Regions from separate parts of the Williamsia sp. M5A3_1d genome, predicted to be linked through region 1. Evidence: predicted binding sites of a transcription regulator. Region 1 holds the regulator's gene; each other region holds the start of a gene.
What was found. Region 1 encodes LexA, which represses DNA repair genes until DNA is damaged. Its sites were predicted from a motif close to CGAACANNTGTTCG; they were not measured.

Region 1 (5,661 bases):
GGGGTCGGATTTCCTCTCGATCCTCTCGCTGTGGCGGCACCTCGAACAGATGCGGGAGGAACTGTCGAACAACCAGTTCCGTAAACGGTGCGAACGCGAGTTCCTGCACTGGCTGCGGATCCGGGAGTGGAGGGAGCTGGTACGTCAGCTCGAACGCATCACCGCCGACAAGGGGTGGAGACCCAACACCTCCGACGCTTCACCCACGGCCGTGCACCAGTCGTTGCTCGCCGGCCTCCTCGGACACATCGGCGTCCGCGACGGTGACACCCGCGAGTTCCTCGGCGCCCGCGGCACCCGGTTCGTGGTGTTCCCGGGGTCACCACTGGCCAAGAAACCGCCCCGATTCGTGATGGCCGGTGAGGTGGTGGAGACCTCGCGGCTGTTCGCCCGCACGGTCGCGGGGATCGAGCCGGAATGGGCCGAGAAGATCGCCGGGCCGCTCGTCAAACGCTCCTACAGCGAACCGCACTGGTCGTCGAAGCGTGGGTCGGCGATGGCGTACGAACGGGTCACCCTCTACGGCGTCCCGCTGGTCGCGCATCGCGCCGTGCCGTTCGGGCGCGTCGATCCGGAGACGTCGCGGGATCTGTTCATCCGGCACGCACTCGTCGAGGGCGACTGGCGCACCCGGCACCCCTTCTTCGACCGCAACCGGGCCCTGCTGGAGGACGCCCGCGACCTCGAGCACCGCGCGCGCCGCGGCGACCTGGTGATCGACGACGACCAACTGTTCGATTTCTACGATCAACGGATCGGCCGCGAGGTCGTGTCGGCGGCACACTTCGACACCTGGTGGAAGTCCGCACGGCGCGAGAACCCCGACCTGCTCGATCTCACCCCCGAGACCGTCGCGGACACCGATGCGGTGTCGGCGACGGAATTCCCCGACCGGTGGCAGCAGGGCGAGGCCCACCTCGATCTGACCTACCAGTTCTCCCCCGGCGCCGAGCGCGACGGGGTCACCGTCCACATCCCGCTGGCGTTGCTGCCGCGGGTGCGTCCCTCGGGTTTCGACTGGTTGGTCCCCGGCCTGCGCACCGAACTGGCCGTGGCGATGGTGCGCAGCCTGCCCAAGTCGGTGCGCCGCCGCCTCGGTCCCGCGGCCGATGTCGGCGCGGCGGCCATGGCGGCGCTGACCCCGCGCAGCGAACCGGTCGCCGTCGGCCTGGCTCGCGAGGTGAGTCGACAGACCGGTGTCGCGGTGTCGCCGAACGATTTCGACCCGAGCACGCTGCCACGCCATCTGCGCATGACCTACGCCGCGGTCGCCGACGACGGATCGGTGGTCGCGACAGCCGAATCGCTGGCCGAGCTGCGCGACGCCATCGGGGGATCGGCACCGTCGGCGCCGAAGGGAGGCGCACAACCGTCCCGTGGTGGCCCGTCGGCTGTCCCGACGCCGCCGCCGATCACCGAGTGGACGACCGCCACCATCGGCACCATCGCTCCATCGGTCGTCGAAACCGTTGCCGGTCAACAGGTCACGAGCCATCCGTGCCTGCTGGTGGTCGACGGCGGTGTCGTGCGGGCGGTCGCGACCACCGCGGCAGAAGCCGACCTGGCGACCCACCGCGCCATCCGACGACTGCTCGAGATCTCGATCCCCGCGCTGAAACCCTCGGCCGCAGGTCAGTTGCCCGTCGCGGCGCGCCTGGCGTTGTCGCAGAGCCCCTATCGCTCGACCGAGGATCTGCTGCGCGACTGCACACGCGCGGCCATCGTCGATCTCACTGGGTCGACCACGCAGGTGCGCGACCCCGCGGCCTTCGCGGCGTTGCGGGCCACCGTCGCCCGCGACGCCCCGGCGGTCGCCCGCGCCGCGCTGGCGACGGCGGCCGACGTGTTGACGCGCGTCGCACCGATCCGCGCCGAGTTCGATCGACTCGGTTCGTCGACGGCCGTCGCCGATGTCACCCGCCAGCTCGACGACCTCGTGTTCGACGGTTTCATCAGCGCCACCGACGCCGACCACCGCACGCGTGTCGCGGTGTATCTCGACGCGATCCTGGTGCGATTGGCCCGGCTTCCTGCCGCAGCCGCGACCGATGCGCGGGCGATGGAGTCGGTCGACCGCGTCCTCGACCGGTGGGCCGAGGTGGTCGAACGGGCGACGCCGGCGCGGCGCGTCACGCTCGGGGAGCAGATCCACTGGATGGTGGAGGAATTGCGCATCGGACTGTTCGCCGAGCGGATCAGACCCGCCTACCCGGTGTCGGAGCAGCGGATCCTACGTGCGATCGACGGTCTCGCCCGAGGCGCCGACGGAGGCGGTGGCGGCGCGCGACGGTGACGACCTCAGGTCGTCGATCTCACGCTGGAAGTCGTCGACCGATTCGAACGACCGGTACACCGAGGCGAAGCGCAGGTAGGCGACCTCGTCGAGTTCGCGCAACGGACCGAGGATGGCCAGACCCACCTCGTTGCTGGGGATCTCGGCCGATCCGGAGGCGCGGACGGCGTCCTCGACCTGCTGGGCCAGCAGGCGCAACCGGTCCTCGTCGACGGCGCGGCCCTGGCAGGCGCGGCGGACTCCGAGCATCACCTTCTCGCGGCTGAACGGCTCGGTGACCCCGTTGCGTTTCACGACGGCGAGCACCGCGCTCTCGACGGTGGTGAACCGGCGGCCGCAGTTCGAGCACGAACGGCGACGACGGATGGCCTGCCCCTCGTCGGCGACACGCGAGTCGACCACCCGGGTGTCCTCGTGTTTGCAGAAGGGGCAGTGCATCGCCGTGTCCTCGAACCTGATCCGCGGGCGACGCGTGTCGAGGGTGGACCTCGAGGCGTCACAGGGCCCGATGTGGACCCACGGTCGCGAGGATACCGACCCCGATCGGCCGTCACACACCGGTCAGTCCCGGTAGAGCGGGGCGAGCAGCGGCTGGCCGGCGGTCAACGCCGATCCGCTCATGTGGTTGAGCTCCTTGATGTCGGCGACGACCGCGGACGTCGCCCGGTCCGGCGCGACGCGCGCCGCGATCTCTCCCAACGACTCGCCGCCACGGACATGGACCACGGAGGTACCCGCGACGGGAGCCGCCGACGACTCGGCGGCAGCCGATCCGCCGAGCACCACAGCCCAGACGGCGACCGCGAGCGCGATGCCGGCCACGATGGCCGCTCCCCATCCGATGGGTGCGGGCCGCCGGGACACCGGTGCGTGGCGACGGCCGTCGGCACAGACCACACCGGCCGGGCGGGCCGCGGCGGGCCGACCCGCGGGGCGGTGACGTACGGGCACGGGGCGCTGCGCCGGACGCGGCGCGCGCTCGACCGTGGCGTCGGCGGGCCGGTGTGCCGTGGTGCTGCTGTGACGCGTGAGAGTCTGATTCATGACGTGCTCCTCATCGACCAGACGTTCGAATGAACGTGTGTTCGATTTGTATCACGCGCCTCCGACAATGTCCCGACACGGTCGAACAAATGTTTGAAAGTTGTTATCTGCTGCACTACTGTCCCAGGTGACAGCAGGTCCGCGCGTTGTCCGAACCGTTCGAACAGATCGGTCGGGAGCGGGCCGCGACAGGAGGGACACCGTGTCCGACACCACCGTCACCACCACCGACTTCGCCGATGGACCGATCAGCGAGGCCGATCTGACGCCTCGGCAGGCGAAGGTCCTCGAGGTCATCCGTGCGTCGGTCCGCGAGCGCGGATATCCCCCGAGCATCCGTGAGATCGGAGACGCGGTCGGCCTCAACTCCACGTCGTCGGTCGCCCACCAGCTCCGCACCCTCGAACGCAAGGGCTTCCTCAAGCGCGATGCGAACCGACCCCGGGCGGTCAACGTGCAGGACGCCGATCCCGGTGACGGCGGCGGCTCGGATGCCCTGTCGTTGCCGACCCCCACCTTCGTCCCGGTGCTCGGTCGCATCGCCGCCGGTGGGCCCATCCTCGCCGAGGAGGCGGTCGAGGAGGTGTTCCCGCTGCCCCGTGAACTCGTGGGTGACGGCGCATTGTTCCTCCTGCGCGTGGTCGGCGAGTCGATGATCGACGCCGCCATCTGCGACGGCGACTGGGTGGTGGTCCGCCAGCAGAACGTGGCCGACAACGGCGACATCGTGGCGGCCATGATCGACGGCGAGGCCACGGTGAAGACGTTCAAGCGCACCGACGGCCACGTCTGGCTGATGCCGCACAACCCGCAGTTCGATCCGATCCCGGGTGACGAGGCGGCGATCCTCGGCAAGGTCGTCACCGTCATGCGACGCCTCTGACCGACCCTCGTCACCCCGCGTACCGCATCTGACTACGCCGCGTGTCACACTGACCACCCGATCGGGGTGGACGACAGGAGACGTGATGGGTGCACAGCGATTGGTCCTCGACGGCGCGGTGGTCGTCGTGACCGGCGCCGCAGGTGGCATCGGGCGTGAGGTCGTCCGTGAGGTGCATCGTCGGGGTGCCCGTGTGGTCGCGCTCGACCTGGTCCAGGCCGCGGTGGACGACGCGGTGCTGGGGCTCGATCCCGATCGTGTCCTCGCGCTTCGAGCCGATGTCACGGTCCCGGCTGATCTCTCGGACGCCGTCGAGCGTGCCGTGGCACGGTGGGGTCGGATCGACGTCGTGTTCGCCAATGCCGGTATCTCCAGCGGAGATTCGGCCGACACCGTCGCCAGCGTGGCGGACGGCGTGTTCGAGCGCGTGATCGGCGTGAACCTCATGGGTGTGTGGAACACGGTTCGGGTGGCGCTGCCCCACGTCATCGATGCCCGGGGCCACGTCCTCATCACGTCGTCGACGTACGCGTACCTGAACGGGATGGTCAATGCGCCCTATGCGGCGTCGAAGGCGGCCGTCGAGCAGATCGGCCGCGCATTGCGCAGCGAGCTCGCGGCCCACGGCGCGACGGCAGGGGTGCTCTATCCCGGGTGGGTCGCGACCCCCATCGCCGATGTCGCCTTCGGCAAGGACGAACTCGCCACCGCTTTGATCAAGCGGGCGTTCCCACGTCCCCTGCTGACTCCCATCAAGCCCCGTCGCGTCGGACTGGCGGTCGCCGACGGCATCGAGTCGCGGTCCCCGCGGATACAGGTGCCGCGTCGATGGATCCCGGTCGCCGCTCTACGCGGGATCGTCAACCCGCTCTCCGATGCTGCGTTGCAGCGGGATTCGACGATGATCGGCCTCGTGCGCGAGGTGGAGGACCGCGCCCGCCGTCGGTGAGGACGGCCGATCGGCCCCGTCCTCGTGTCGCCGGGTCAGTCGTGTAGGGCCGCCGCTGCGGCGACGCGTGCGTCCGCGGGATCCGCGGTCGCCAGCGCTGCCCGCGCCGCGGCCCGGCACTGTTCGGTGCGCACCTGACCCAGCGCCGCACCCACACCCGCGGCGGCCGCCGGTGCGCTCGACAACGATGTGACGCCCATACCCACCAGCACGCAGGCGAGCAGTGGGTCGGCGGCGGCCTCGCCGCACACCCCGACCGGTTTACCGGCCGCCGACCCCGCCGAGGCCACCATGTGGATGAGCGCGAGCACGGCCGGCTGCCACGGGTCGGTGAGGTAGGCGAGTTCGGCCGACATGCGATCGGCCGCCATCGTGTACTGCGTGAGGTCGTTGGTGCCGATCGACACGAAGTCGACCTCGGCGAGGATCGACGGCGCGAGCAGTGCAGCCGAGGGGATCTCGATCATCACGCCGGCGACGAGACCCCGGGCA
Region 2 (5,661 bases), on a different contig from region 1:
CTCGCGGCCCTGTTCGGGCGTGAAGGGCCCGTCGGTGAACACCGGCTCGGTGCGCGAGCACCAGAACGTCTCCGCATCGGTTGCCGTACGGGCGATCTCGATGAGCAGCTGGATCGCAGAGATCCCCGCGCCGACCACGAGGACGCGCAGTCCGTCGAAGTCGTGCGGCCCGGAGTAGTCGTGGGTGTGCAGCGTGCGGCCGGCGAATCGCTCGGCGCCGGGGATGTGCGGTACGAAGGGGCGATCCCAGGTCCCGGTCGCGTTGACGAGGGTGGCGGTCTCGAGTGTGGTCGTCGGTGTCCCGGGGCCCGCTTTGCAGGTCACCGTGAACCGCGGGTCGTCCGGGTCGCGTCCGGGCACCAGGTGCACGGCGCTCACGTGGACCGGTCGGCGGACGGGGAGGTCGAAGCGTCGTTCATAGCGTCCGAAATAGTCGGCGACCGCGGTCGATGCGGGCCACTCGTCGCATTCGACGCCGAGCGCCTCGGTGAGGCCATAGCCGGGGAGATCGTGGACGTGGTTTGCACCGGCGAGGGTGAGTGTCGGCCACCGGAACTGCCAGGCCCCGCCCGACGACGGTGCGTGGTCGAGGATGACGAAACGACCGCCGAGGCCGCGCCGTTGGAGGAAGTAGCCCACCGAGAGGCCGGCCTGGCCGCCGCCGATCACCACGCAGTCGAGCTGCTCGTCGGAGGGCACGATGAGAACACTACTCAGCGTTCACGGCGTGCCGATATGCGTCGGGCAACCGGATGGTCTCGGTGGCCAGAAAGTGCAGTCTCCGTGCGGCCGCCGTCGCAATGGGTTCCGCCGGTGCGTCCTCGGCTGTGTGGTCGGCCAGGATCTGTGCTGGTCGGTGCAGGTGGTTGGCGCGTGGTGGGCCGGTGCTGCCGTTGGGTGACCAGCCGTAACGACCCCGATCGGGTCCGTAGTCGATTTTCACGGTCTGGAACTGGCCCGGGCCGTGGCCGACGGCCCGGTTGTGGGGGCCGCACGCGGGTGCGAGGTCGGTGATGTCGGTGAAACCACCATCAGCCCAGTCGCTTTCGGCGTGATGGATCTCGACATGCGCGAAGGGGGTGGGGCATCCGGCCTTGCCGCAGCCGCCGTACTGGGAGAACAGTGCGAATCGCTGGGCCTGCGTCGCCAATCGCTTGGCGCGACCGTGGAACAGCGGCTCGCCGGTGATGTCGTCGAACACCGACAGATGCATCTGCGCTGTCGCGGCCAGCGCGATGACGTCGGTCATCGGGAGGTCGGCGCCGGTGGCGGTGTGGGCGATCCCGGCTCGTTCTCGCAGTTGCTCGTCGGTGATGGACACGATGATGTGTGGCGGCAGCCCTCGGTGGGATCCGCCGAGGAGTCCCCCGTCGACAGCCGCCTGCAGCAGTGCCTTCAGGGCGTCGTGGTTGCGTTGGGACTGCGATCGGTGGTCTCGATCAGCCGCCTTGCGGAGGAGTGCAGGATCGATGCCGTCGCCGTCTCGACCGCCGTGGGGTGAGTGCTCGTCGTCGGGGTTGTTCATGCCGGGCGCGGCCCAGGCTGCGAGGACGACATCGAACAGTGCGCGCGTCGTCGGATCCAGGTGGCCGGTGAGCTTCGACATGAGCAGGGAGTCCTGGGTTCCCACGCCCACCCCGCGGTTCCGGGCGCGATCGCGGTCCGACGGCAGGTCGCCGTCGGGGTCGAGATGGGCGAGGATCCGAGCGCCGGCGCGGGCGATCTCGCGCGGTCCGAAGTCGCGGGCGATGTCGGCGAGCTGCGCCTCCGCGCGGTCGCGCTCGTCCGAAGGTGTTGCCGCAGGGACTTTGTCGAGAACATCGAGCACGGCGATGACGTGTTCGTGCGACAGTGCGCCGTCGGCCATGGCCGCCGCGGTCTCGGGGCAGCGCGGGGAGAGAGGTTCGCCGGTCATCGACAGCATCGACGACAATTCCGCGACCTCGCGAAGTCGTTTCTTGGGTGCTGCGACTCGGAGGCGTTCTCCGACGAACTCGATGAGGTTGCGACACTCCACCTCTCGGTAGGCCTCGCGGTCGGACACGTCGGCGATCCGACGGAGGCCGGTGGACCCCATGATGCGCGTGATTCGTTCGTGGGTGATCGCGAGTTCTGCGACCTCGGCGTCCGTACAGGCATCGGCAGACTCGGCGGCGATCTCGGCCGCAAGGCATTCCAGCGCAGCGTATTTGACGATCAATGTGTTCCCCACGAACAGCCTCCCCCCGGATGCATCGACTAGGTCGAGTCTAGTTCAGGTGTACGACATTCGCAAGTGTGTTCGATTGGCCCGCAGACCGAAGCTGTCGAGGGTTGTCGCGGCCGCCGAGGGCAGGCCGCGCGATACGCTGACGTCCATGATCGGGAGCACCACGGACGGGTCCGTCACGACCATCGAGCTGCAGCGCGCGGACAAGCGCAACGCGCTCGATCACGCCATGGTGGACGGCCTCGTCGCCGCGGTCGACGACGCCGTCGCCGCCGGTGCGCGGGCGATCGTCCTCACCGGCGAGGGTCGGGTGTTCTGCGCGGGCGCCGATCTGTCGGGGCCGGTCTACGACCCCGCGTTCCTCGCCAAGCTCGTCTCGGCGTTGCAGCGCATCGAGGCGACGCCGGTGCCGGTGATCGCCGCCCTCAACGGCAGCGCACTGGGTGCCGGGCTGCAGTTGGCGATGGTCGCCGACCTGAGGGTGATGGCGCCCGACGCGCTCTGCGGGATCCCGGCGGCCAAGATCGGTGTCGCGGTCGACGAGTGGACGATCCGCCGACTCATCTCACTGGTGGGATCGGGCACGGCGCGAGGCATGCTCATCGGTTGCGACCCGCTCACCGCCGAGCATGCGCTGTCGGTGGGCTTCGCCAATCGCATCGGCGACCTGGCGATGGCGCAGGAGTGGGCGGCGAGCATCGCCGAGCTGGCGCCGCTCACCCTCGCCCACTACAAGCTGGTGTTCGCCGGTGACGGCGCCCGTGACGACGTGCCCGCCGATCGGGCGGCCGCGATGATGCGTGCCTGGGAGAGCGAGGATCTCGCCGAGGGCCGGGCCGCGAGGGCCGAGAAGCGCAGCCCGCGGTTCACCGGACGCTGAGCAGCTACTTCAGGCGCTTGACCGACGAACCGGGTCGGTAGACAAGCTGTTTCACCGCCGCCGGCGGCGGCACGATCCCGGGTCCGCCCGCGCGCATCCAGTCGCCGACCTCGGCCATCGCCGACGCGCTCAACACCTTCTGCAGCCAGACCGGTCGGCCGCCCTTCACCCTTCCCGCCCGTGACGGCGACACCACGATCACATTCGAGCGCTTGCAGTCGTCGAGGCAGTCGCTGGTGCGAACCCGCGCAGCGTCGCTCGCCGCCGACCGCAGGGCGTCGAGGTGCTCGTCGTGGTCGATGTCGGGATGTTTACGCGCGGTGCCACAGCAGCAACCACGACACACCGTGGCCGTCGGCAGGGTGGTGGCGGACTTCTTACCGGACAGCATGAGCTCCGATGTTCGACGGCGGACCCGCGTGGCCCGATGACACTCATGAGCCTAGGTCATGTGTTCCAGGCCGCTCTACGCCACCCGGCTTTTGTGCGCAAGGCTAAGGGATTCGAGTTTTCCTACCCGAAACATGCTCGAACTGCGCGGGATACACCTCGCCTCTAGCGTCGCGATATTGCCCGCCAGGGGGTGGACATCATCTGCGATTGCCGATCGAGGAGAACGCATGACACAGGAAGTAGTGGAGCCGAACCCGGCTCTCACCGGGCCACAGGCCGCAGCGACCCGAGAGACGTTGGAGGACTACACCCTCCGCTTCGCGCCGCGTAGTTATCGCAAGTGGGGACCGGGCGTCGTCTCGATCTCCGCGCTCGGTGGCATCGCCTACCTCGCCGACTTCGCGATCGGCGCGAACATCGGTATCGCCAACGGCACCGGTAATGCGTTGTGGGGCATCCTGTTCTTCGCGGTCGTCGTCGTGTTGACCGGATATCCGCTGGCCTACTACGCGGCGAGGTACAACATCGACCTCGACCTCATCACGCGCGGTAGCGGTTTCGGCTACTACGGCTCGGTGCTGACGAACGTCATCTTCGCGTCGTTCACCTTCATCTTCTTCGCCCTCGAGGGCTCCATCATGGCGCAGGGGCTCAAGCTCGGTCTCGGGATCCCGCTGTGGCTGGGCTATCTCGTGTCGTCGGTGCTGGTGATCCCGCTGGTGATCTACGGGATGAACACCCTGGCCAAGCTCCAGGTGTGGACCACCCCGCTGTGGCTGGTCATGATGGTGCTGCCGTTCCTGTACCTGCTCATCACCCATCCCGACGCCGTCGGTGACTTCCTCTCCTACAGCGGCGGTCTCGACGCCCAGGGCGGACAGGGCGTGTCCTTCGCCGGCACCATGCTGGCCGCCGGTGTCTGTCTGTCGCTCATCGCGCAGATCGCCGAGCAGATCGACTACCTGCGCTTCATGCCCCCGAAAACCGCTGAGAACAGCCGCCGCTGGTGGACCGCGGTCATCGCGGCGGGCCCGGGCTGGGTGTTCTTCGGTGCCATCAAGCAGGTCGTCGGACTGTTCCTCGCGGTGTACCTCATCCTGAACTTCGCCGATCAGGCCGGCGTCGCCAACCAGCCGGTCGAGCAGTTCCTCGCCATCTACGAGGACTTCATGCCGCACTGGCTGGCACTGACCCTCGCGGTGATCCTCGTGGTCATCAGCCAGATCAAGATCAACGTCACCAACGCGTACTCCGGCTCGCTCGCGTGGACCAACAGCTTCACCCGCGTGACCAAGACCTACCCCGGACGCCTGGTGTTCCTGGTGTTCAACGTCGCCATCGCCATCGTGCTGATGGAGGCCGACATGTTCAGCTTCCTCAACAACCTGCTGAACTTCTACGCCAACTGCGGCATCGCGTGGATCGCGACGGTCGCCTCCGACATCGCGATCAACAAGTTCCTGCTGAAGCTCTCGCCCAAGCAACCGGAGTTCCGTCGCGGGATGCTCTACAGCGTGAACCCGGTCGGGTTCGGCAGCGTCGTGATCGCCGGCGGGTTGTCGATCATGACGTACTTCCACGTGTTCGGCGACGCCATCCAGCCCTACTCGCCGATCGTCGCACTGGTGCTCGCGGTGGTCCTCCCACCGATCTTCGCGGTTGCCACCAAGGGCAGGTACTACCTGCGTCGCACCGACGACGGGATCGACCTGCCGATGCTCGACGACGACGGCAATCCGTCCGACGCCAAGCTCATGTGCTGCGTCACCGGCATCGAGTTCGAGCGGCCCGACATGATCGCCTCGGCCAAGCCCGGCCCGAACGGCGAGAAGCAGTACATCTCGTCGCTGGCCCTGTCGTGCGACAAGACCGGCGAACACGTTCTGCCCGAACAGAAGTAACACCTCGGGCAACCTGGAGCCCGAACACTGCGGGGAGCGTCGACACCATCTGTCGACTGCTCCCCGCAGTGCTGTGCCGGTTCGCCCGGGCCGCAGCCGAACTCACATCCCCGGGGCTCAGGGGAAGAAGATGGTCCCGCCGTTGAAGTCCTGTGCCCAGCCGCGACCGTTGCGGTACTCGTCGCTCACCGGGAAACCGAAGAAGCCGGTCGAACCACCCTTGGCCGACCAGCGTCCGAGGATGCCGCCCCACACCGTGCGGGTTCCGCCGGCCGACG
Region 3 (5,661 bases), on a different contig from region 1:
TCGGCGACGAAGGGCGCGTCGATCTGCTCTCCCACCAGGCCACGGACGTCGTAGGCCTTCACCACCGCGGCCACGGATTCGGTGGTCCGTTCGGTGGTGACGCGGTCATCCCCGGTCGGGTCTGGCACGGTGACTCTCCTCGGTGTGACGTCGATGAAGCGGACTCGCTCCGCGCAGGGGTCAGCCTAGTCGCAGGAGCCTGCCGATGACCGACCTGCGATCACCGCCGCAGAGCGGGCCCGACACCGGTGCGGCGACGTCGTCGCCCGCAACGGTGCGGTTGCGGCGGGTCGCGATCGTCGTGTGGGCGTTGGTCGTTGCGACCCTCGCCGGCACGAGGGTGATGTCGTTCGGGTTCGTCCCGATCATGGCCGTGGTGGTCACCGGGCTGGCGGCGGCGAGCATCGGTCGACGCAATCCGCTCCTGGTGCTGCGCGACTGGTTGCCCTTCGGCCTCGTGCTGTTCGCCTACGAGAGCACGCGGGGCACCGCGGCCTTCCTCGGGATGCCCACCCGGTGGCATCTCGCGGTCGATGCCGACCGGTGGATGTTCGGCGTGGTCCCCACGGTGTGGCTGCAGGAGCATCTCAAGCATGCCGACCCGCAGTGGTGGGAGATCATCACCAGCGTCGTCTACATGTCGTACTTCATCGTCCCCTACGCGTTGGCGGGGTGGCTGTGGCTGCGCGACCGGACGGCGTGGAAGAAGTTCGTCACGCGCTTCGTGGTGCTGTTCTTCCTCGGCCTCATCGGCTACATCCTGGTGCCGGCGGCCCCGCCGTGGGCCGCCGCGCAGTGCACCGCCGAACAGGTCGTCGGCGGTCCGGCGTTCCCGCCGTGCATCACCGGCACACCCGAGAACGTGCCCGGCGGTGGCGTGTTGGGTCCGATGACCCCCGACGACCCGGCCGCGAAGCCCTTCATCGAGCGCATTTCCAGTCGCGGCTGGGATGTGTTGCACATCGGTCCGGTGCGCGACGTCATCGAGGTCGGCCAGGAGCGGTCGAACCAGGTCGCCGCCATCCCGTCGCTGCACGCCGGGTTGACCGGTCTGCTGGCGATGTTCATGTGGCGACGAGTCGGTCCGCGCGGCCGGATCCTGTGGGTGGGTTACGCCGCGGCGATGGCCTTCACGCTGGTGTACTCCGCCGAGCACTACGTGTTCGACCTGATCCTGGGGTGGTCGCTGGCCGCGCTGGTGATGGTGGGGTGCGGCGCCGTCGAGCGCGGGTGGGCCCGACGCCGTCAGTCGATCGGATCGGGGAGCACCCGGAGGTGACCGCGGCGACCGGGACGCGGCCGCGAGCGCGCGGATCCGGGTGCGGCCGTTCCGGTGCGCGTCGAGCCCTGCGCCCCTGCGCCGGTGGTCGACGACCCGACGAACGGCGACCACGAGCGGATCGACTCCGACGCCGAGCCGGCCGCCCGCAGGCCACCGGCCTCACGGACCGCCTCTGCCAACGCGGTGAGATCGTCCTCGTCGCCGGCGGGGGTCGCCCACCCTCCGGTGCTGCGCATCATCTCCCAGCCGCGCGGCACGGTGATCCGGCTGGCGTGGTCGTCACAGAGATCCCACGAGTGCGGCTCGTCGGTCGAGGCGAGCGGCCCGACGACGGCGACGGACTCGGCGTAGACGAAGGTCAACGTCGCGACCGCGGGTAGGGCACAGCCGGGCCTGCTGCACTGACGGGGGAGCCTCACCACGCGAGATTATCCCGAGCGGCCCCGCCGGGGCAGCAGACACACCGCCGCACGCCGTGTCGACCGGTCACGATCACGGCGTGCTTACACTCTCGCCATGGCACGCAGGGTTCCACCGGTCGTCTCCCGGCACCGCGGCACCGCATCGGGTCCGGGACCCACGCGGCGCCGGCGCCGTGACCGTCGCGGACGTGGACTGCGATCGAGTCTGCTGCCGCCGCAGGTCCCCGCGGCGAACACCCGCTCGGAGTCGTTCGATCTGGTGGTGCTGGAGGCGTTCGCCGAGATCGACGCGCGCTGGCACGAGCAGCTCGGCGATCTGGATCTGGCGGTCGACGAGATCCCACGGGTCCTCCCCCGCGATCCCGAGACGGTGCAGTGGCCCGACGAGGTGACCGCCGACGGCGCGATCCCACTGGCCCGACTGCTGCCGGCGGGCATCGACGCGAACGGACGCCCGTCGCGGGCACGGATAGTGATCTTCCGTCGCCCGTTGGAGAGTCGTGCGGACAAGGGAGCCGATCTGCTCGACCTCGTCCATGAGGTCCTGGTGCATCAGGTCGCCACCCACCTGGGGCTCGACGAGGACACCATCGACCCCGAACCACACTGACCCCGAACGGTTTCCACGAGGGATCAGGCGCGCGACGTGCGCGCGTGGCGCGACGGGGTCAGACGATGCCGCGCTTGAGGCGCCGACGCTCCCGCTCGGACAGGCCGCCCCAGATGCCGAACCGCTCGTCCTTGTGCAAGGCGTACTCGAGGCACTCGGCCTTCACCTCGCAGCCGGAGCAGATGCGCTTGGCCTCGCGAGTGGAGCCGCCCTTCTCGGGGAAGAACGCCTCGGGGTCGGTCTGCGCGCACAGGGCGCGGTCCTGCCACTGGTCCTCGATGTCGTCGAAGAGGGCGTCGAAGTCGTCGGGGACGAGGCTCAGGTGCGGGGTGGACGGCATGGCGGGCGCGAACGCGTGCGCTGACTGCGCGGCGCTCGTGGCCGACGGGTAGGCGTGGTTCGACGGGAATCCGTCACCCATCCGGTGCTCGAAAGTCATCGCCGGGCTCCTCGTTGATTCGTTGCGGCCGCAGGGCGACCGAGGTGGGTGATGACCGTCGCCGCAGGGGCGCAGCCGGTGCGAGAATCGTGGTGCATGGACACATCCGGTGTCACGGCATCCGGGCGAGTCGTGAGACTCGTTCGAACGTGTGATCGAACACGAAGTCGCTCAACGATTCTCGATCACAAAACGCTAATGACACTGGTGTGATTAGACACGCACGCCGGTACCGCGGTCAAGCGAAACGGCGAAATTGCTAATACCACTGCCGGTCCGGTATTCCCCGGCGCGACACCACCGGTGTGTCGCACTCACGGCGTGTCGGATGTCGGGAGTCCGGCGTCGGTGGCCACAGGCCGGTCGCCACGGCGCCCACTAGAGTGAGCGGTCGTGAAGGCAACGGTTCTCGTCGGTGGCGTCGGTGGCGCCCGATTCCTGCAGGGTGCGCGCCATCTGTTCGGCCGCACCCCCTTTCCCGCCGGAACCGAGACCACCTCGGACTCCGGGGTCACCGCCATCGTCAACGTCGGCGACGACGCGTGGATGCACGGTGTGCGCATCTGTCCCGATCTCGACACCTGCATGTACACCCTCGGCGGCGGGATCGACCTCGAGCGCGGGTGGGGCCGCACCGACGAGACCTGGAACGCCAAGGAGGAGTTGGCCGCCTACGGCGCCGACCCGGACTGGTTCGGTCTCGGTGACCGCGATCTGGCCACCCACCTCATCCGCACACAGATGCTCGACGCCGGCTACACCCTCGCCGACATCACCGAGGCCCTGTGCAAGCGGTGGCAGCCCGGTGTGCGACTGCTCCCGGTGACCGACGACCGCCACGAGACCCACGTGGTCGTCAACCGCAGCGGCGACCCCGACGACGCGAAGGTGGCCATTCATTTCCAGGAGTGGTGGGTCCGGTACCGGGCGCAGATCCCCACCCATGGCTTCGCCCAGGTCGGTTCGGAGAAGGCGACCCCCGCCGCCGGTGTCCTCGACGCCATCGCCGACGCCGACATCGTGTTGCTCGCACCCAGCAACCCCGTCGTCAGCATCGGCGCCGTCATCAGCGTCCCGGGCATCCGCGCAGCGTTGCGCGCGACCTCGGCTCCGGTGGTGGGCATCTCGCCGGTGATCGGGGGTGCCCCCCTGCGCGGCATGGCCGACGAATGTCTGTCGGTGATCGGGGTCGAGACCACGTCGGAGGCCATCGGCGCCCACTACGGCGCACGCTCGGGCACGGGCATCCTCGACGGCTGGCTGGTCGCTCCCGGCGACGGCGCCGACATCCCCGGCATCGCCACGCGCGAGGTGCCGCTGGTGATGAGCGATCCGGCGACGACGGCCCAGATGGTGCGTGACGCCTGCGATCTCGTCGGTGTCGCACATGACGGCTGATCCGCAGAACCCCGTCGCGGTCCGCGCCGCCGACCACGCCGCGACCGGCACGCTCGAGATCATCGGGGTCCGCGGTCTCCCCCGCTTCGCCGAGGGCGACGACCTCGCCGCCGCGATCGCGGCCGCAGCACCGGATCTGCGCGACGACGACGTCGTGGTGGTGACCAGCAAGGTGTTCTCGAAGATCGAGGGCCGGATGGTCACCGCACCCACCGACCCCGACGAGCGGGACACGTTGCGCCGCCGTCTGATCGAGGCCGAGTCGGTGCGGATCCTCGCGCGCAAGAACCGAACGCTCATCACCGAGAACGCATTGGGCATCGTGCAGGCGGCAGCCGGGGTCGACGGGTCGAACATCGACACCGACCAGTTGGCGCTGCTGCCGGTCGATCCCGACGCCAGCGCCCGCCGGCTGCGCGACCGACTGGCCGCCGACCCCGGCGTGCGCGTCGCGGTGATCGTCACCGACACCATGGGCCGCGCCTGGCGCAACGGCCAGATCGACGCCGCGATCGGCTCGGCCGGCATCGCGGTGACCCACCCCTACGACGGCACCGTCGACCCGCACGGCAACCCGTTGATCGTCACCGACATCGCCGTGGCCGACGAGATCGCCGCTGCGGCCGATCTGGTGAAGGGCAAGCTGAACGAGATGCCGGTCGCCATCGTCCGCGGCCTCCGACCACACGACGACGGTTCCGGCGCACGCGATCTCGTCCGCCCGGGTGACGAGGACCTGTTCTGGCTGGGGACCGCCGAGGCGATCGACCTCGGTCGTCGGCAGGCGCTGCTGACCCGTAGATCGGTTCGTGCCTTCACCGCCGATCCCGTCGAACCCGAGATCATGAACGCGGCGTTCGCCGAGGCGCTGACCGCACCCGCGCCACACCACACCCACCCCGTGCGACTGGTGTGGGTCCGCGACGGAGAACGTCGCACACGTCTGCTCGACGCAATGGCCGACCGCTGGCGCCGTGACCTCGCGGCCGACGGGCGCAGCGAGGAGTCCATCGCGCGCCGCGTCGCCCGCGGACAGCTGCTCTACGACGCCCCCGAGCTGGTGATCCCCATGCTCGCCCTCGACGGTGCACACGACTACCCCGACGCCGCGCGCACCCGTGCCGAACACACCATGTTCACCGTGGCCGTCGGGGCCGCGGTGCAGGGCCTTCTCGTCGCACTGTCGGTGCGCGGGGTGGGCAGCTGCTGGGTGGGCTCGACGATCTTCGCCGCCGACATCGTCACCGACGTCCTGGAGGTGCCCGCCGACTGGGAGCCCCTGGGCGCCATCGCGATCGGCCATCCGCGCGACACCGAAACCGGTCCTCGGCCACCGGCCGACCCGACCACCGCCGTAACGGTCCGATGACCGCGTCGAGCCTGCACACCTCGGCTGTGGAGATGCTGACCGCGTGGCCGACCACCGACCCCCATCAGGACTCCATGCGCCACACCGTGCTCGCGTTCCTCGCCGCACGTGCCGACGCCTGCCTACGTGCCTGCGCGCCCG
Region 4 (5,661 bases), on a different contig from region 1:
ACATCGACGACATCGCCGACAACTTTGTCGCGATCATCACCGACAAGTACTTCGGCGACGACGGGCGGCTGCTCGACATGGAGGAGACCGAGGTCGCCAAGGTCGCCCACCTCATCGGTGCGGTGCGACCGATGGCCCACGAGATCGTGGAATCGGCGCTGCGGCGGTCACTCGACGTCAAGATCTCCGAGGCGCTCGGCGAGGCATCGGAGATCTTCGACAGCGACCGCATCCCCGACTCCGACCCCCTGACCGGGTAGGTCGCACCCGTCAACCCCGCCCGACCGATCCCGGCCCGGGCACGTATCGGAGAGGCACCCACCCATGACCAGGACGCATCGGCCGGTACGCGAGATCGCCGGCTCGCATCGAGTGCTGACCGGGACCGCGATCGCCGGCGGTGTCGCGTTCGGCGGGGCCGGGCTCGCGGTCGGGACCATCCTGGGTGCTCTGGTCCGCACGGCCCTGACCGGACCGGCGCCGATCGACGACGGCCCCGACGCGCTGCTCGCCGAACCGACCGTGGCGCCCGAGCGCATCGACGTCCGCGCCTCCGACGGCAATCCGATCAACGTGCTCGCCTACGGACCGCCCGACGGTGACCTGCTGGTGATGGCCCACGGCTGGACCTGCAACACGCGACACTGGTACGCCCAGATCAACGCCTTCGCCGCCGATCACCGCGTGGTGGTCTACGACCAGCGCGGCCACGGCAAGACCCCGCTGGGGCGCACCAAACCGACCACCGCGCTGCTCGGATCTGATCTCGAGGCGGTGCTGCGGGCGGTGGTCCCCGACGGGCGTCGAGCGTTGATCGCGGGCCACAGCATGGGCGGGATGTCGGTGCTGGCGTGGGCGAAACACCACCCGGCGAGTGTCGACCGATTCGCCCGGGTGGTGGTGCTCACCTCGACCGCGGCGGTCGAGGTGGTGCAGAACCTCGCGGTGGTCCCCGAGGGGCTCCCGCGGTTCACCCGCCCGTTCGAGCACGCCGTCGGTCGGTTGGTCGCCACCACGCCGGCTCCGCTGCCGCACACCACCGCGTCACCCAAGGTCGCGCAGTACATCGCGCTGAACACCCAGGCCAGGCTCTCGCACGTCGAGTTCTGCGACCACATGATCAGCGAGTGCCCCGCTCGTGCCCGGGCGCGCTGGGGGTCGGCGCTGCTCGATCTCGACGTGTGGCAGGGCGTCATCAACCTGACGGTGCCGACCGCGGTCGTGGTGGGCACCGACGATCGGCTCACCCCGCGCATGCACTCCGACGCGATCGCCTCGACGCTCAAGGCTGCGGGCCACCTGCAGGAGTACCTCGTACTCGAGCACACCGGACACATGAGCAACATCGAGGAACACGACCGCTACAACGATCTGCTCACCGCTCTCCTCTCCGACACCCGAGACCGCGCGTTGTGCTGAGTGGTTCGGCTGAGTGTGCGAAGAAGCGAGTCGAGTGGTTGTGCTGAGTGTGTGGAAAAGCAAGTCGAGTGTGCTCGCCGCATGACGTGAGCCGACGACGAACCAATGCACACTCGACGAAGCCTTTCCGCACACTTGGCGGCAGTAGAACGCAACCGAGAACCCAAATGAACTGACAATAAACACCATTCACGAAATTTGATCGGCCCAACTCTCGAACATCCGTGCTAGGATAGCTGTACAGCACGACGCGAGGGGAGGCGCAGCTGTGACTGATATCGAATCGAATTACGCTGCGCTGGAACATCTTCTCGACACGATCGCGACGCAAACCACCGACGCCTGTTCCGAGATCGAGGTCGCAGATCTCGCGCAACGTCACGAAACCATCGCTCGGCGTATCGAATCCCTCGGCAACAGGCGGATTCTCGAGGTGTCCGATCGGAATGCTCACCAGGCGGTCGGGTGTGTGAACATGACCGAATTCCTGCGATCGAACCTGCGGATCACGCACCCCAAGAAGCGGATGGCCGCGGTCCAGGCACTCGAGCCGATGCTCGCGATGACCGGCGAAAAACTCCCTCCCGCATGCCCGACCACCGCGGCCGAGGCAACCGCCGGCACCATCGGTCCCGATCATGTGCACGCGGTGCTCGATGTGATGGCCAAGATCCCGTCCGCTGTCGATGTGGTCGAGCGCGCGAAAGCGGAGAAACAGTTGGCCGAGTTCGCGGTCACGTTGACACCAAAAGAGATCAGCGCCGCCGGGAGCCGCATCCTGGCGCACCTCGATCCCGACGGCGAACTGACCGACGATCGCGATCGTAACCGGCAACGCAAACTGTCCCTGGGCGCGCAAGATTCGCAGTTGATGTCGAAACTCTCGGCCACCCTCGATCCTGCGACCCGTGCCCTGTTCGATGTCGTACTCGCCGCGTGGGCTGCACCTGGGATGAATAATCCCGACGACGATCAGTCCCCGAGCGGGGACAGCGCCCAGGTCGACCCAGCGGTGTTGCGGGAGGCGGCCGACTGCGACTGCCGTAGTCAGTCCCAACGTAATCACGATGCCCTGACCGCTCTGCTGCGCGCGGCGACCGACGGTGGCCTCCTCGGGGAATCCCATCGCGGGTTGCCGCCACACATCATCGTCTCGATCACCGACGAGCAATTGCGGGAGCATGCGGGTATCGCACGCACCGCGACCGGTGCTGACCTGCCGATGTCGGATGTGGTGAAACTGGCCGCGGACGCGCAACCGCATCTCACGGTGTTCAGCGAGACCACCGGCGAGCCCCTGTTCTACGGACGGGCCAAGCGACTGGCATCGCGGGCGCAACGCTTCATGGCGTTCGCCAAGTACAAGGGCTGTAGCAAAGACAACTGTCCCGTCCCGTTCGCCCACACCGAAATGCATCACGCCGAAACCGACTGGGCCGACGGCGGACTGACCGACTCGACGGACATGGCCCCCGCGTGCGGACCACACAACAGGGCCGTCGGCGACAAACCCCACCACTGGGTCACCGAGAAAATCGTCGACGGGCCGGATCGCGGCCGATACGGCTGGCGACGAAACACCGACCCACCCGAACAATTACGAGCCAACCACCTCCACCGTATCGATGAACTCCTCCGCCAGGGTTCTGACATGCCGGCGAGTACGCGCGTGCCCGAAACCAGCAGCACGGCAACTGATCCGTGGATCGAGCCTGCCGTCACCACACGCCCGCGCGGCTCTGCTGTCGAACTCGCACTCATCGACATCATCCGTCGAGAATCACCTTCGGTGTACGTCATCGACCCCGAGATGATCGCCCACTACCGCCGCTGACTGTCCGGAGAAAGCCGGAAGAGAACCAGCGGATCAGTCGTCGGCGAAACCGTCGAGCACCGCGCGTGATCCCGACAGGCCGAGGCGGGTGGCGCCGGCACCGATGAGTTCGGCGGCGAACTCGGCGGTCCGGATGCCGCCCGAGGCCTTGATGCCGACCGAAGCCGGTACCGCGGCCCGCATCAACTCGACGGCCTGCACGCTCGCCCCTCCGCTGGGGTGGAAGCCGGTGGACGTCTTCACCAGCGAGGCGCCGCCCTGCGCCGCGCGACGCGACACCTCGGTCACCGCCTCGGGTCCGGCGAACTCCAGCAGGGCCGCCGACTCGATGATCACCTTCAGCACGGCGTCGGGCCCGATGGCCTCGCGCACGGTGAGGACGTCGGCGAACACCTCGTCGTAGAGTCCGGCGACCGCGGCGCCGACATCGATCACCATGTCGATCTCGTCGGCGCCGGTGTCGATGGCGAGTCGCGCCTCGGCGGCCTTGACGAGTGAATGATGTTTGCCCGAGGGGAATCCCGCCACCACGCAGGTCCGCTGCGACCCGGTGTCGATGGGCAGCATCGACGGTGACAGACACACCGCGAGCACACCGAGTTCGGCGGCCTCCGCGACGCACGCGAGCGCGTCGTCGCGCGACGCCTCGGGCTTGAGCAGCGTGTGGTCGACCATCGCGGCGACGCGTCGTCGGGTGAGGGAACCGGTCGAGGCAGAAGTCATGTCGACGAGCGTGGCACACCTGCCGACACCGGTTCACCGCTGCCCACCGAAGCGGGTACGGCGTCGTCGTCGATGTCGTCGGCCCACGTCAGAGCTTGATCGGGACGGGCAGGACGCAGGAAGAGCGTGGCCACCACCGAGATGACCGAGGTCGCGACGAGATATCCCGCGGCCCGCCACGGACTGCCGCCGCCACTGTGGATCAGTGCGGTGAGGATCAGCGGGGTCAGACCGGAGGCGTAGACACCGGCGAAGTTGTAGATGAACGAGATGCCGGTGTAGCGCACGGGCGTGGGGTAGAGCATCGCGTACAGCGTGCCCTGGGCACCGTAGAACCAGCCGTGCACGAGCCCGAAGACGATGACGAGCCCCACGGTGAACCACACGATGTCGCCGGTGTGGAACAGCGCGAACACCGGGTACACGGCGAGGCCGTAGGCGGCGATCCCGCTGAGGAAGATCCATCTCGGTGCGATGCGGTCGGCCATGTGGCCGGAGAACGGGATCACGACCGCCATGACGGCCGTCGCGATGGTCACCGCCCACAGCACCGACACGTTGTCCATGGCGAGTGTGGTGGTGGCGTAGGTGATGGCGAAGACGCCCCAGGTGTTGAATGCGGCGCCCTCGGCCCAGCGCGACAGCAGGCCGAACACCGTCTGGCGCCGCAGACCCCGATCGGCGAACAGCGCGGCGATGGGGGCGCGCACCGTGTCGTCGGACCGTTCGGCCGCTCGGAAGGACGGTGTCTCCTCGACCACGAGCCGCACCACGAATCCGACGATCACGAGGATCACGCTGAGGCCGAACGCGATCCGCCAGCCGTAGGCGAGGAAGGCAGCCGAGTCGAAGACGGTCTGCAGCGTGGCGAACACCGCGGTGCCCAGACCGAGGCCGAGGGCGAGTCCGACCTGAGGGATGGATCCGAAGAACCCGGTGCGCCCGCGCGGGCCGTGTTCGACGGCCATGAGGACGGCACCGGCCCACTCGCCACCGAGTGCGAAGCCCTGCACGATACGCAGGAGCAGCAGGAGCACAGGGGCAAGGACACCGACCTGCGCCGCGGTGGGCAACACGGCCATCAGCGCGGTCGCGACACCCATGAGCAGCATCGTGACGGCGAGGGTCCGCTTGCGCCCGATGCGGTCGCCGATGTGCCCGAACACCAGCCCGCCGATCGGTCGCACCACGAACCCGACGGCGAAGGTCGCCAGCGACAACATGGTGCCGACGTAGGAACTGGTGTCGGGGAAGAAGACCTTGTTGAACACCAGCGACGCCGCGGTGGCGTAGAGGAAGAAGTCGTACCACTCGATGGTGGTCCCGAGCAGCGCCGAGGCGATCACGAGACGGAGTCGACGTTGCTCGACGGTGCCCCGCCCGCTGTCCGGTGAGTCGTTCGAGGGTGCGGGGAGGGAGAAGTCGGCAGACACGCGTTCCGACGTTAAGAGCGCTGCGGTCACCCGTCGAGGATCACGATCGCGGCGATCGCAACCCGCTCAGAGGCCCATCCGTCGCCGGCGTACGTCGGTGAGGAGCACGTGCACGCCGACGAGCAGGACGAGCACCACCCCGGCCGCGGCGCCGCCGGCGATGAACCAATGGTGCAGGGGATAGGTGTAGGTGGATCGGTTGTCGCCGATGGCGGTCGACCCGAACAGGGTCACCGCGAAGACGGCAATCGC

Region 2: a site for LexA is predicted at 2,271-2,284, ahead of ACLBW1_RS08955 (DUF222 domain-containing protein). Genes of this name have one in related genera too.
Region 3: a site for LexA is predicted at 2,898-2,911, ahead of cofD (2-phospho-L-lactate transferase). Genes of this name have one in related genera too.
Region 4: a site for LexA is predicted at 1,635-1,648, ahead of ACLBW1_RS10675 (DUF222 domain-containing protein). Genes of this name have one in related genera too.

The regions. Positions count from the first base shown of each region.
Region 1 covers NZ_JBKEZX010000004.1:275,559-281,219, reverse strand. Annotated here, with positions in the region: gene hrpA (ATP-dependent RNA helicase HrpA) at 1-2,293, shown strand, start outside; gene nrdR (transcriptional regulator NrdR) at 2,231-2,731, opposite strand; gene ACLBW1_RS18215 (LysM peptidoglycan-binding domain-containing protein) at 2,855-3,337, opposite strand; gene lexA (transcriptional repressor LexA) at 3,540-4,220, shown strand; gene ACLBW1_RS18205 (SDR family NAD(P)-dependent oxidoreductase) at 4,306-5,169, shown strand; gene ACLBW1_RS18200 (phosphoenolpyruvate--protein phosphotransferase) at 5,205-5,661, opposite strand, start outside.
Region 2 covers NZ_JBKEZX010000002.1:305,886-311,546, reverse strand. Annotated here, with positions in the region: gene ACLBW1_RS08960 (flavin-containing monooxygenase) at 1-699, opposite strand, end outside; gene ACLBW1_RS08955 (DUF222 domain-containing protein) at 710-2,212, opposite strand; gene ACLBW1_RS08950 (enoyl-CoA hydratase) at 2,358-3,089, shown strand; gene ACLBW1_RS08945 ((2Fe-2S) ferredoxin domain-containing protein) at 3,094-3,480, opposite strand; gene ACLBW1_RS08940 (purine-cytosine permease family protein) at 3,710-5,383, shown strand; gene ACLBW1_RS08935 (LGFP repeat-containing protein) at 5,501-5,661, opposite strand, start outside.
Region 3 covers NZ_JBKEZX010000003.1:613,807-619,467, reverse strand. Annotated here, with positions in the region: gene ACLBW1_RS15145 (phosphomannomutase/phosphoglucomutase) at 1-128, opposite strand, end outside; gene ACLBW1_RS15140 (phosphatase PAP2 family protein) at 206-1,279, shown strand; gene ACLBW1_RS15135 (DUF3499 domain-containing protein) at 1,246-1,701, opposite strand; gene ACLBW1_RS15130 (metallopeptidase family protein) at 1,799-2,314, shown strand; gene ACLBW1_RS15125 (WhiB family transcriptional regulator) at 2,373-2,654, opposite strand; gene cofD (2-phospho-L-lactate transferase) at 3,147-4,151, shown strand; gene ACLBW1_RS15115 (coenzyme F420-0:L-glutamate ligase) at 4,141-5,520, shown strand; gene ACLBW1_RS15110 (NUDIX hydrolase) at 5,517-5,661, shown strand, end outside.
Region 4 covers NZ_JBKEZX010000002.1:659,294-664,954, reverse strand. Annotated here, with positions in the region: gene ACLBW1_RS10685 (MerR family transcriptional regulator) at 1-260, shown strand, start outside; gene ACLBW1_RS10680 (alpha/beta fold hydrolase) at 325-1,419, shown strand; gene ACLBW1_RS10675 (DUF222 domain-containing protein) at 1,688-3,253, shown strand; gene deoC (deoxyribose-phosphate aldolase) at 3,287-3,976, opposite strand; gene ACLBW1_RS10665 (MFS transporter) at 3,973-5,409, opposite strand; gene ACLBW1_RS10660 (hypothetical protein) at 5,476-5,661, opposite strand, start outside.